Regions from separate parts of the Leeia speluncae genome, predicted to be linked through region 2. Evidence: predicted binding sites of a transcription regulator. Region 2 holds the regulator's gene; the other holds the start of a gene.
What was found. The regulator HrcA, encoded in region 2, represses chaperone genes, less so after heat shock. The targets are predictions, from matches to a motif close to ATTAGCACTCGNNNNNNNCGAGTGCTAAT.
Positions count from the first base shown of each region.

Region 1 (6,208 bases), on a different contig from region 2:
TGTCCCAGCCTTCTAACGTTAGTACCGTATCTAAACACGCTTCCATTTCTGCGTGTGCCTTGCGGACTGATGCGGCTATTTCACTGTGAACCCGTACTTCGTTTTCTGTTTTTGAGGTATCAGATAGACAATTTTGTTGGTATTCATAAAGGCCGCGCAGGGAGGCAATCGAGACACAAACTTGAGCGGGGCAAGCACATTGGTAAAATAATGCCTCACTTCGAATTTTTTCTATTTGTTCATTCGAAAAGCGAATTGCTAGCATGATGTTATCCCTCCTTCAGTATTACTTGACTAAGTTGAATCATAAACCTTCCATGCCGTTGAGATGTCGTTTACTGACGAAATGCCTAGTCATATGGGTAATGGGGTCAATAAATTCAATAGATCTTGCGAGTAACTGTAGTGGCTTAGAAAAATCATCGCCTTTATCGGGCAACATAATTGGGTAGAACGGGTCGTGCAAAATAGGAATTCCCAAGCTAGCTAAGTGCACGCGTAATTGATGCTTTCTTCCTGTGTGTGGTTTTAGTTGGTAAAGTGCCCAATCGCCAAATCTTGCCAAAACAGACATTTCCGTTTCACTGTTTGGTTCTCCAGGCACTTCTTTCATCGTAACAAAGTGATCTCCATCCACCATTTTGCTTTGGTGTACGCGTGGAAAAGAGAGCCCATCTTTCCATGGCGCAATCGCTTCATACGTTTTCTGCACTTCTCTCGCTTCAAATAGGCGTTGGTACTTTCCTCTTAACTCTGGCGTTAAGCAAAACATCACCACCCCAGCTGTTTCTCTATCTAGACGATGAATCGGCGTAATGTCTTGGTTATTTAACGCTGCACGTAATCGGATCAGCAGTGTTTCTTTTAAGTAATTTCCGGCTGGAGACATCGGCAGAAAGTGCGGTTTATCGACGACAAGCAGATGCGCATCTTGAAATAAAATCTCCGCTTCAAAAGGAATGCGAGGCTCTGCTTCCACTTCACGGTAATACCAAATTCGCTTACCTGCCTTGTAAGGGGTAAGTAAATCAATTGGCAAGCCAACTTCATCGACAATTTCACCATTAGCTAATCGCTTGCTGAGAATAGATTCGCCAATGACCGCAAAGCGATCGAGCAAAAAAGCATAAATAGTGGGCCAGTTGCCTTCAGGAAGCCAAGCGTAGCTAGGCGCAATGCCATCTCTGACAGGAAGCGGGGAAGGTAAGTCGCACAGACGAACAGCAGGTTTTTTCATACATCAAATTGTAAATCAAAGCCGTTACGCTAGGGGAAATGCAAAAACACAAAAAAGTTTTCATTTTCCCTCTTGAAAAGGAATAAACCCGCCCATATCATTAGCACTCGCAGGGGTCGAGTGCTAAATAAAACCGATGCCCGTAGAATACTTACCGCATACGAGCGTGTTTTCTCGTTAATTATCAAGGAGTTAGTTATGAAGATTCGTCCGTTGCACGACCGTGTAATCGTAAAACGTCTAGAAGCAGAAGAAAAAACTTCATCTGGTATCGTACTACCAGGTAGCGCGACCGAAAAACCAGACATGGGCGAAGTGATCGCTGTTGGCGCTGGCAAAATCCAAGAAAACGGCGCTGTACGTGCGATGAGCCTAAGCGTTGGCGACAAAGTGATTTTCGGTAAATACAGTGGCCAGACCGTTAAAGTTGACGGCGAAGAGCTACTAGTGATGCGCGAAGAAGATGTAATGGGCGTGGTTGAAGGCTAATTGGTGGCGTTGCCCCAGTCTTCCCCGTTAATTGATCTTTCGGTTAATCGAATTAAATAATATATTGGAGTTAAGTAAACATGGCTGCTAAACAAGTCAAGTTTCACGATGATGCACGTTCTAAAATGGTTATTGGCGTTAACGTTTTAGCTGACGCTGTTAAAGTAACATTGGGACCTAAAGGCCGTAACGTTGTGTTGGATCGTGCTTTCGGCGCGCCTACCATCACTAAAGACGGTGTTTCTGTTGCTAAAGAAATCGAACTAAAAGACAAGTTCGAAAACATGGGCGCACAGCTAGTGAAAGAAGTTGCTTCTAAGACTTCTGACGTAGCGGGTGACGGTACTACTACTGCTACCGTATTGGCTCAAGCTATCTTGCAAGAAGGCATGAAATACGTTGCTGCAGGTTTCAACCCTACAGACCTAAAACGTGGTATCGACAAAGCAGTTGTTGCTTTGGTTGAAGAACTACGCAAAATCGCTAAACCAACTACAACTTCTAAAGAAATTGCACAAGTTGGTTCTATCTCTGCTAACTCTGACACTGACGTAGGCGAAATCATCGCTAACGCAATGGACAAAGTAGGTAAAGAAGGCGTGATCACCGTTGAAGATGGCAAATCTTTGAACAACGAACTAGAAGTTGTTGAAGGTATGCAGTTTGACCGTGGCTACTTGTCTCCATACTTCATCAACAACCCAGAAAAGCAAATCGCTGCTTTGGATAACCCATTTGTGTTGTTGTTCGACAAGAAAATCAGCAACATCCGTGATTTGCTACCAGTACTAGAGCAAGTTGCTAAAGCTGGCCGTCCACTATTGATCATCGCTGAAGACGTAGAAGGCGAAGCACTAGCAACGCTAGTTGTGAACACCATGCGCGGTATCTTGAAAGTAGTTGCTGTTAAGGCGCCTGGTTTCGGTGATCGTCGTAAAGCAATGCTAGAAGATATCGCTATCCTTACTGGCGGTACCGTGATTGCTGAAGAAGTTGGCCTAACCCTAGACAAAGCTGGTCTAGAGCACCTAGGTCAAGCAAAACGTATCGAAGTAGGTAAAGAACTAACTACGATCATCGATGGTATCGGCCAAGCTGACGCTATCCAAGCACGTGTTGGTCAGATCGATCGTCAAATCGAAGAATCTACTAGCGATTACGACCGTGAAAAACTACAAGAACGCAAAGCTAAATTGGCTGGCGGTGTTGCAGTGATCAAGGTTGGTGCTGCTACTGAAGTAGAAATGAAAGAGAAAAAAGCACGCGTTGAAGATGCATTGCACGCAACTCGCGCAGCAGTTGAAGAAGGTATTGTTGCTGGTGGTGGCGTTGCGCTACTACGTGCACGTGCTAACTTAGGTGCAGTTGCTACTAGCAACACAGACCAAGAGCAAGGCGTAAAGATCGTTCTAAAAGCGATCGAAGCTCCTCTACGTCAGATCGTTGCTAACGCAGGTGACGAGCCATCAGTTGTTATCGCTAAAGTATTGGCAGGCGAAGGTAACTTCGGTTACAACGCAGCAACTGGCGAATACGGCGACATGGTTGCTAGCGGTGTGCTAGATCCAGCTAAAGTAACTCGTTCTGCATTGCAGTACGCAGCTTCTGTTGCTGGTCTAATGTTGACTACTGACTGCATGATTGCTGAATTGCCAGAAGACAAGCCAGCAATGCCAGCAGGCATGGGCGGAATGGGCGGCATGGACGGCATGATGTAATCTGCCGTATCTACCCGATACGCTCGGTCAGCCATGTTGCTGACCAACACAAAAAACCCGCTAAGCAATTAGCGGGTTTTTTGTTGTCTATTGGTGTTGATTTACGTGTAACTAATACGAAAAGCAAAACAAATAGAACGGTCGCCATTCGCCCCTGTTAATGGGTTAGTGCAATGGCTTGAGTCGCATTTGTCTGCTGTTTCCACTCCACCAAGTCAGCAATCGATAACATCGGTAACTGGTTATCCTCGCTATAACGATGCAATTGTTCGCCACGCATCATCGTGCCATCTGGGTTCATTAATTCGCACAGCACGCCCGCCGGACTAAAACCTGCAAGCGTAGCAAGCTCAATAGACGCCTCTGTATGGCCTCTACGTGCCAATACGCCACCAGCGTTCGCAATCAGCGGAAAAACGTGTCCTGGCCTTGCTAAATCGCTTGCTTGCGCATTGGTTGCTACTGCCGTGCGAATCGTCTGCGTTCTATCAGCAGCAGACACGCCAGTCGTAATCCCTTCTTTGGCTTCAATAGTGACAGTAAATGCGGTGCCATATTGGCTTTCGTTGTTGCTCACCATGGGGGCTAGTTGTAAGGCGCGAGCTTTTTCTTCCGTTAGGCAAAGGCAAACAATACCGCTGCCATCACGAATCATCCTTGCCATTTCGGGGATGCTAATCGCATCTGCAGCCAAAATGAGATCGGCTTCATCTTCGCGATCATTATCGTCAGTCACAATCACAGGGCGACCCGCTTGCAACGCCAGAATAGCCGCAGAAATACGTTGGGAAAGTAGAGAAGAATGCATGTTGACGGTCCTCGTATAAAAAGAGAAACACGCCTAAAGGGGCTTGTAAAACAAGTAAACGCAGACGAGCATACGCCAAACGCGTAGGCGCACCCGTTTCCGTTCTCATCTTCTTTCATCCGGACTATAACCGTCGGCTCTGGAGTTGCACCAGATCTGCTGACCCTCTATCAGAGGCGCTCGCGGGCTTAGCAAGTATGCTTTACCGCCGGTGGGGAGTTTCGCCCCGCCCTGAAGACGCAAAAAAATCATTCATATATGAATGATTCATTACATTATACAGATTGCGAGGCAACAAAAAAGGCCGGAGACCGGCCTTGTTTTGTCAGGAGACGAAGTCTCTAGAACGTTTGCTTAGTCACGGCTGTTGCCAGTCAAAGACAAAATCAGGAATAGCAAGTTTTGGAACAAATTGTAGATATCCAAGTAAATCGCTAAAGCCGCAGAAATATAGTTTGTCTCTCCACCATTGACCACACGGCTTACATCGTAAAGCATGTATAAGCTAGAGATCACCACCATGGCTGCTGATAGTGTCAACGCCAACGCTGGTAGTTGTAGCCAAATGTTCGCAATACCTGCGACCAACGCCACAATCAAACCAATAAACAGAAACTTACCTAAAGAGCTGAAATCGCGTTTGCTAACTGTTGCAATGGTAGACATCGCCAAGAAGGTAACACCTGTACCACCCGCTGCTAGCGCAATACTCTGTGCGCCATTCGGGAAGCGTAAGGCCACTTGTAGTAGCTGAGACAACCACAAGCCCATAAAGAAGGTAAAACCAAGCAGTAAGACCACGCCCATGCTGTTGTTCTTGTTTTTCTCAATCAAGAACATGCTACCAAAGGCAACGCCCATAAATACCAATAACCCCATCATTGGTGACATATGGAACTGCAAAGAAATGCCTAGCATAGCGCCAATGGCTGTTGGGATCATCGAAAGACCCAACAACCCATAAGTATTACGAAGTACCTTGTTGCGACTGACAGAATCCAGCGTGCCAGCGCGACCAGCCGGGATACCATACGGTTGCATAATGTTTCTCCTCAAAAAACGAAACGTCAGTGTAATCACTGCTTAATGTCTAAGAGTAACCGGAAAGCCAATAAGTTTCCAATACTTCACAAGATTATTGCAAGAAATTGGTGGGCGAGGCCGGTTGAGTCAGAGGGGGGGAGGGTAAATAAAGTTTTGAGCAATTTCTACCTTGGTTCTTTGCCTCATAGAGCGCGGTATCGGCCCGAGATAAGAGTTGGTCTAGCGTACCGCACCCCGTACTAAATGCCGCCACGCCGATTGATAGTGTCGGCTTCGCTTGCAAATGAGGTTGCTGATCATAAAAGCGCGTCAAACCTGCTTGTAACTGCTGCGCAAAAGCTAATGCCGTCTCGCCATCGGTTTCTGGCAATAAATAGGCAAATTCTTCCCCGCCCATCCGCGCCAACACATCTTGTTCTCGTTGGCATTCGGTAAAGTATTTTCCTAGCGCAATCAGCGTGTCATCCCCCGCTTTGTGTCCAAACATATCATTAATGAGCTTAAAGAAATCCACATCAATGAACAGTAATGCGATCGGCTGTTTGGCTGCCGCATGTTGCTGCAAGATGGTTTCTGCATGTTCCTGAAAATATCGGCGGTTGCCGATATTAGTTAGCAAATCCGTTTTCGCTTGGCGTTCTAAAGATAATCGTGCGGCGTGGTATTCAATTGCTAAAGAAGTAATGCTAGCCGCTTGCTCAATCGAGGTGAGGTCTTCCAAGGTCGGATGGGTGATTTCTCGATGATAAATCGCAAAACTACCCAATACCTTACCGCTAGAAGAAAAAATGGGCTGAGACCAACAGGCGGCTAGGCCTGCTTGGCTAACTAATGCTTTAAAGGGGGCCCAATAAGGATGGGTCAGAATATCTTCAACAATCACCCGCTTGCCAGAGGCAACAGCGGTTCCGC
Region 1 covers NZ_JAJBZT010000002.1:329,173-335,380, reverse strand. Annotated here, with positions in the region: gene LIN78_RS04585 (hypothetical protein) at 1-265, opposite strand, end outside; gene LIN78_RS04580 (RluA family pseudouridine synthase) at 305-1,237, opposite strand; gene LIN78_RS04575 (co-chaperone GroES) at 1,436-1,726, shown strand; gene groL (chaperonin GroEL) at 1,807-3,444, shown strand; gene ribB (3,4-dihydroxy-2-butanone-4-phosphate synthase) at 3,602-4,252, opposite strand; FMN riboswitch at 4,356-4,495, opposite strand; gene LIN78_RS04560 (Bax inhibitor-1/YccA family protein) at 4,607-5,293, opposite strand; gene LIN78_RS04555 (sensor domain-containing diguanylate cyclase) at 5,388-6,208, opposite strand, start outside.
Region 1: LIN78_RS04575 (co-chaperone GroES) is a predicted target of HrcA. The motif match lies at 1,337-1,365, and genes of this name have one in related genera.

Region 2 (6,208 bases):
AAATTCTTGCCCGCATGAATACCCCACTATCCGGATCTGCGAAAGAAAATAGTAGTGATACAGATCTACGTATTCGGCAGCAACAAAACTTAATTCAAATGCTTAGCTACGATGTTGGCTTTGAAGTCGCAAGCCCGGTTGATCAAATCGCAGAAATGATTCCATGGAATCCAGACACCTCGCTCCTTGGTTTAAATTGTGAGCGTGCAGGCTTAGTCATTAATAGAGGTAGATCTATCCCTATTTACTGTTTAGTCCACTTATTGGGTTTCGAAACCAAACCGCCATCGGCAACTGCCAGTATTTTAGTGATCGAAGAAGGTGACACAGTGGTAGGCTTTGCGGTACCAGGGTTAATTACGATTGAATCCGGCGTTTACGATAAACAGCACCAATCCATCGCCCCTGATCAGTTTGGCCGTCCTGGTTTTGGCCATTTGATGATTGGTAATGAAATGAATCAACGGATGATTGGCACGCTAGACCTCAAAGCCATGGCAGCATTTGTTAAGTCTGATGCTTTCCTCTCTCTGCAATCGGCAATCAAAAATCAGCCCGTTAGCCCTCCTGTCACCGCTTAAGCACAATATTGGTTCTACTAAAATCAATCAAATTGGCTCTTTAGATAGAATCAATATGCTTTTAAACTGATTGCATCTAATCTTTGGTGCCAATCATGTCCTCCCCTATCCACATTCAATTAGTACGCCCGACAGACTTCAATGCATGGCTGTTGCTATGGCAGGGTTATCAGGCTTTTTATCAAACAGATATCCCAGAATCGGTCACCCAACAAACTTGGGATCGGTTCTTAACCGAATCAGAACCCATGCATTCGGCACTTGCTTGGCAAGATAATCAGGCAATTGGTATGGTGAATTACATCGAGCACCGTTCTTGTTGGACAAAAGGTGACTATGTGTATTTACAAGATTTATTTGTCAGCCCATCTTGTAGAGGGGGTGGGGTTGGCAGAAAATTAATCGAACATGTTTATCAACATGCTACCCATATCTCCGCCTCTCGTGTGTGGTGGTTAACCCATGAAACCAATCAAGATGCGATGAAGCTTTACGATAAAATTGCCAATCGCCCGGGCTTTGTACAGTACAGACACTTAATCGGTTAATCAGCAATTTACTTGGATACTTAACATGACAACACGGACAAATGAATTTAACCAACCGATTGGTGAAGAAGTACCGCAGTGGCAAGCTCGCGAAAAACCGCAACGCATTGTGCTAACAGGCCAATACTGCCAACTCGTACCGGTCTCTCATGATCAACACCTAGATGATCTATATGAAGCCTACACCAGCGCACCAGATGGCCGAGATTGGACTTACCTATTCCAGGCTCCACCCTCAGACAAAACCACATTTAGCCAATACCTGAAAAATGTAGAGACTAGCCAAGATCCATTAGCCTATACGGTTATCGATCTAGCCAGCCAAAAAGCGGTGGGTACTTTATCGTTGATGCGGATAGATCCAACCCACGGGGTAATTGAAGTTGGTGGTGTCACCTTCTCACCCAAACTAAAGCAAACCCCGCTATCCACTGAGGCGCAGTTTCTATTAATGCAGTATGCGTTTGATCATCTAGGCTACCGCCGATACGAATGGAAGTGCGATAGCCTCAATGCACCTTCTAGAAAGGCGGCCTTACGCCTCGGGTTTCAGTTTGAAGGGATATTTAGACAAGCGATTGTCTATAAAGGAAGAAGCCGTGATACCGCTTGGTTTTCTATCATCGATTCCGAATGGCCAACCGTGAAAGCCGCATTAGCCGCATGGTTAGCTCATGCTAACTTTGATGAAAACGGGCAGCAAAAACAGCGTTTAGAAGCAATCCGCCAATCGATTGCAAGTCACACATAAAAAGAGTGAATGGTTGGTTCGCTTCAAATAAAAACGGCCTGTTCCACATTAGAAAGGCCGTTTTGCATTACTGTGAATGACTTAAAATGATTAGTGTGAATGGCTTGCAATCACTTCACCCACTGCAATAAATAGCTTCTCTTCATCGTTAGCATGGTCTTGAAGGCTACGCTGTAAATCACGAGACAGTTCAGCTAGGTTTGCAAAATCCTGTAGTACCATCTTTTTTGCAATATTGTCTAAGGTAACGCGCATTTCATCATGTGCTTTACGTAGTTTTTTAATCGTCGATTCAGTATTTGGCATCGCCTCTACAATACGATTAAAAATCGAGTTTTCTTCCATCGCAAGGTGTGCCAAAAACTCATCACGGAAAGAGTCCAAAGAGCGCAAACAGTCAGTTGTTTGTTTGGTATCTGCGGCAATAATCAATGCTTGTAAATGGCGTTCACAAGCAAAGTGATCTTCTGTGTGCATTTTGGCTAGCGTACTCATGGCGTTCCCCTTGATTAAATGATCTGATTGACGCCAACAATACGCTTGACAAGAAAAATTTCATTTGACCATCGTCAAATAAATAAAGCACTTGAGGTTTCGCCCCAAGTGCTTTGTCGTTTTTAAACATAAACCTGACGAAGATATCGCCAAGCTAGAGAATCCTCTCTTTATTGCTTAGCACCTTTTTCCTTTGCCACTTCCCGTGACTTCATTCTTTCAGCGGGTGACGGCAACACTTTTTCCCAGCCCAGCACTTCTTGTTGGACTAACTGATAAAGGGTTTCAATCAATCCCTCTTCTTCATTCAGACAAGGCACATAACGATATTCACCACCGCCAGCTGCAACAAACTCTGCCTTGCCTTCCATCGCAATTTCTTCCAGCGTTTCTAGGCAATCAGAAACAAATCCCGGGCAAATAATATCCAGCTTCGGTGTTTTGGCTTTCCCTAACTGATGCAATACTTCAAACGTATAAGGTTTTACCCATTCGGCTTTCCCAAATCGAGACTGGAAAGCAATCGTGTATGCCCCCTTGGCCAAACCAAGTGCTTCGGCTAATAAGCGACCCGTTTTGTGACACTCGCAAAAGTAAGGATCGCCCTTGGTTAATGTCGCTTTAGGCACGCCGTGGAAACTCATGAGCAAATGGTCGCCACGACCATTTAATGCCCAATGTTTTTTCACCTGCTTCGCCAATGCTTCTATATAAGTAGGATGATCATGAAAATGTTTAACGGAGCGCACAACAGGCGGGTTACGCATCATCTGAATCGTACGGCCAACCGCATCCATGACAGAACCCGCACTACTTGCCGCATATTGCGGATAGAGTGGCAGCACCACAATGTGCTCGCAGCCTTCTCTCTTCAGTTGCTGCATTTTGTCAGCAACTGAAGGTTTACCATAGCGCATCGCAAAGTCCACTACATAACCCGGACCTTGGCGTTCACCAATCAGCCCTTTTAATAGTTTCATTTGTTTAGTGGTATGGACCATTAACGGCGAACCATCATTGGTCCAAATACTGGCGTACTTTAATGCAGATTGTTTTGGTCTAAACGGCAAAATAAACGCATTTAAAATCAACCACCAAACAGGTTTTGGAATTTCCACAACCCGTGTATCAGACAAGAACTCTCGCAAGTACGGCCTTACCGCTTTGGCAGTAGGCGCTTCTGGCGTTCCTAGATTAACTAATAAAACGCCAATTTTTTTCTCGGAACCATGCTCAAAAGGTGGTTCGGTTACATACTTAGACATAGGCACTCAGGTAAGAGGTTCGGTTTGCACCGAGAAACATGATGGTTGAATCGTTTGAATGATAGACAATCATTCATTACTGAGACAAAGCATTTGATAATAGTTTCGCAGTGACATCTACAATCGGGATCACGCGGTCATACGCCATACGCGTTGGGCCAATCACCCCCAAAGTGCCGACAATATCACCGTCTACCCGGTAACTACTGGTCACCACAGAACACTCTTCAAGCGGAATCATCCCAGACTCACTACCAATAAAGAGTTGCACCCCTTCGGCACGTTGGCTGTTATCTAATAACTGCATCAATGCCGTCTTTTGTTCAAACACAAGGAACAACTGTTTCAATCGATCAACGTTACGAGATAAATCCACGCTAGAAATGAGATTATGCTCACCGCTTAACACCAGATTTTCCTGCTGCTCACTAATCACCGACTCGCCCACTTCTAAGGCTGCGTTCATTAATGCCGTCACATCACTTTGCAGTTGCTTTAGTTCAGCATGCAAACGCTCTCGCATTACCAAAAACGAACAACCCACATAATGCTTATTTAAGAAGTTAGCTGCTTCGAGTAATTCTTCTGCAGAATAGTCTCGCTCCATTTGCAAGAAACGGTTTTGAACAGTGCCATCCGTCGCCACCAAAATGAGTAACACTTTAGATGGCCCCATTTGCAAAAATTCAATGTGGCGTATCGCTAAGTTAGTTCGCTTAGGTGTCACGACCACCCCGGCAAACTGCGTTAATTCAGATAACAGATGAGAAGCAGTAGATGCTAAACGCTGTGGCGTATCGTGGTTAAACTGAGACTCCACCTGCTGGCGCAACTCTTCATTAATATCCGGTCTTTTGGTTAAGAGCGTATCCACAAAATAGCGATACCCGCGCGGCGTAGGGATACGCCCAGCAGAAGTATGTGGGCTAGCCACAAACCCTAAATTCTCTAATTCAGACATCACATTTCGGATAGAAGCAGGGCTTAAATCCATGCCTGAAGCTTGTGAAAGTGTACGGGAACCCACGGGTTGACCGTCCTCAATATAACGCTCAACCAGCACTCGTAAGAGTTGTTGCGCTCTGGGGTTGATCATGATGGTGTACGTACCTTTTTGGGAAAACAAATATTAATTTGACTGGCTTCTGACAATTTACCAAAAAACGGCAGGAAAATCACTCGTATCCATAATCAGCTAGCCTTGCGGGAACGCTCTGGAACATTTGATTCGCTTATGCTTATAATGCTGCCCATGGACAAAATCTTTCCTCGTATCGCCATTGTCGGGCGTCGCCGTACGCCTGAAGTTCAAGTATCGGTTATGCAACTGGCTGAGTTTCTCTCAGATCAGGGGCTAGAGATCTATTTGGACGCTGAAGCCGTGACCAATAATCAGGCGGGCAACTACCCACGCATCCCTCGTGAAGAGATGGGAAGCAAGGTAGACCTAGCGATTGTCATTGGTGGCGATGGCACCCTATTAGGAATTGCGAGACTACTAGCAGGTCACAATGTCCCGCTTATTGGGGTCAACCATGGCCGCCTAGGCTTTATGACCGATGTCCCTCTGCACCGCATGATGAATATCTTCCGCGATATGCTAGAAGGCCAATATGTTTCGGAAGAACGCATCTTACTGGAAACATCGGTTCAAAGAGACGGCCAAACCATCGCAACAGGTACCGCCTTTAACGATGTCGTATTTAGCCGTGGCGCACTCGGCGCAATGATCGAGTTCGAAATCTTTATTGATGGTCAGTTTGTCTATAGCCAACGCTCAGATGGGCTTATTGTGACCACACCAACTGGTTCTACCGCCTATGCGCTAGCCGCTGGTGGACCGATTCTGCATCCATCCGTTCCTGCGATTGCACTGGTACCAATCTGCCCGCAATCCATGACAAACCGCCCGATTGCAGTGAGTGATAAATGCCAGGTTGAAGTCGTCATGCTAAAAGGCTTTGAAAGCCGCGTGCATTTTGATGGTCAATCCCACATCGATTTAAAAGAAACTGACCGCATCTTTATTAAGCGCTCAGAACGTAAACTCACCCTGCTTCATCCAACCAATTACAATTACTACGATATCCTTAGAGAAAAACTACATTGGGGCGAGCAACTGCTCTAATCCATTCACGCTCACAATCATCTAAATAGACTATGCTGCTAACGCTGAATATTCGTGATTTTGTCATTGTTGATCGTTTAGAACTGCAATTCTCTAAAGGATTTACCGTCCTCACCGGTGAAACAGGCGCGGGGAAATCGCTATTAATCGATGCCCTATCCTTGCTATTAGGTGGTAGGTTCGATAGTGGCATGGTTCGCCTAGGCCAAGAGCGAGCCGATCTTACTGCAGAATTTGATATCCAGCAGATGCCGCACGTCGCTACATGGCTCACTGAAAATCAACTCGAAGGGGAAGACACACAGTTGCTGGTGCTGCGTAGAACGCTAGATAAACAAGGCAGAAGTCGCTCGTTTATTAATGGCACTGTCGCCACGGTTCAGCAGCTAAAGGAAATTGGTGAATGGTTAATTGATATTCACGGACAGCATGCCCACCAA
Region 2 covers NZ_JAJBZT010000007.1:117,077-123,284, reverse strand. Annotated here, with positions in the region: gene LIN78_RS13305 (chemotaxis protein CheW) at 1-581, shown strand, start outside; gene LIN78_RS13300 (GNAT family N-acetyltransferase) at 677-1,129, shown strand; gene LIN78_RS13295 (GNAT family N-acetyltransferase) at 1,155-1,880, shown strand; gene LIN78_RS13290 (hemerythrin domain-containing protein) at 1,971-2,375, opposite strand; gene hemH (ferrochelatase) at 2,546-3,640, opposite strand; gene hrcA (heat-inducible transcriptional repressor HrcA) at 3,717-4,736, opposite strand; gene LIN78_RS13275 (NAD kinase) at 4,893-5,768, shown strand; gene recN (DNA repair protein RecN) at 5,801-6,208, shown strand, end outside.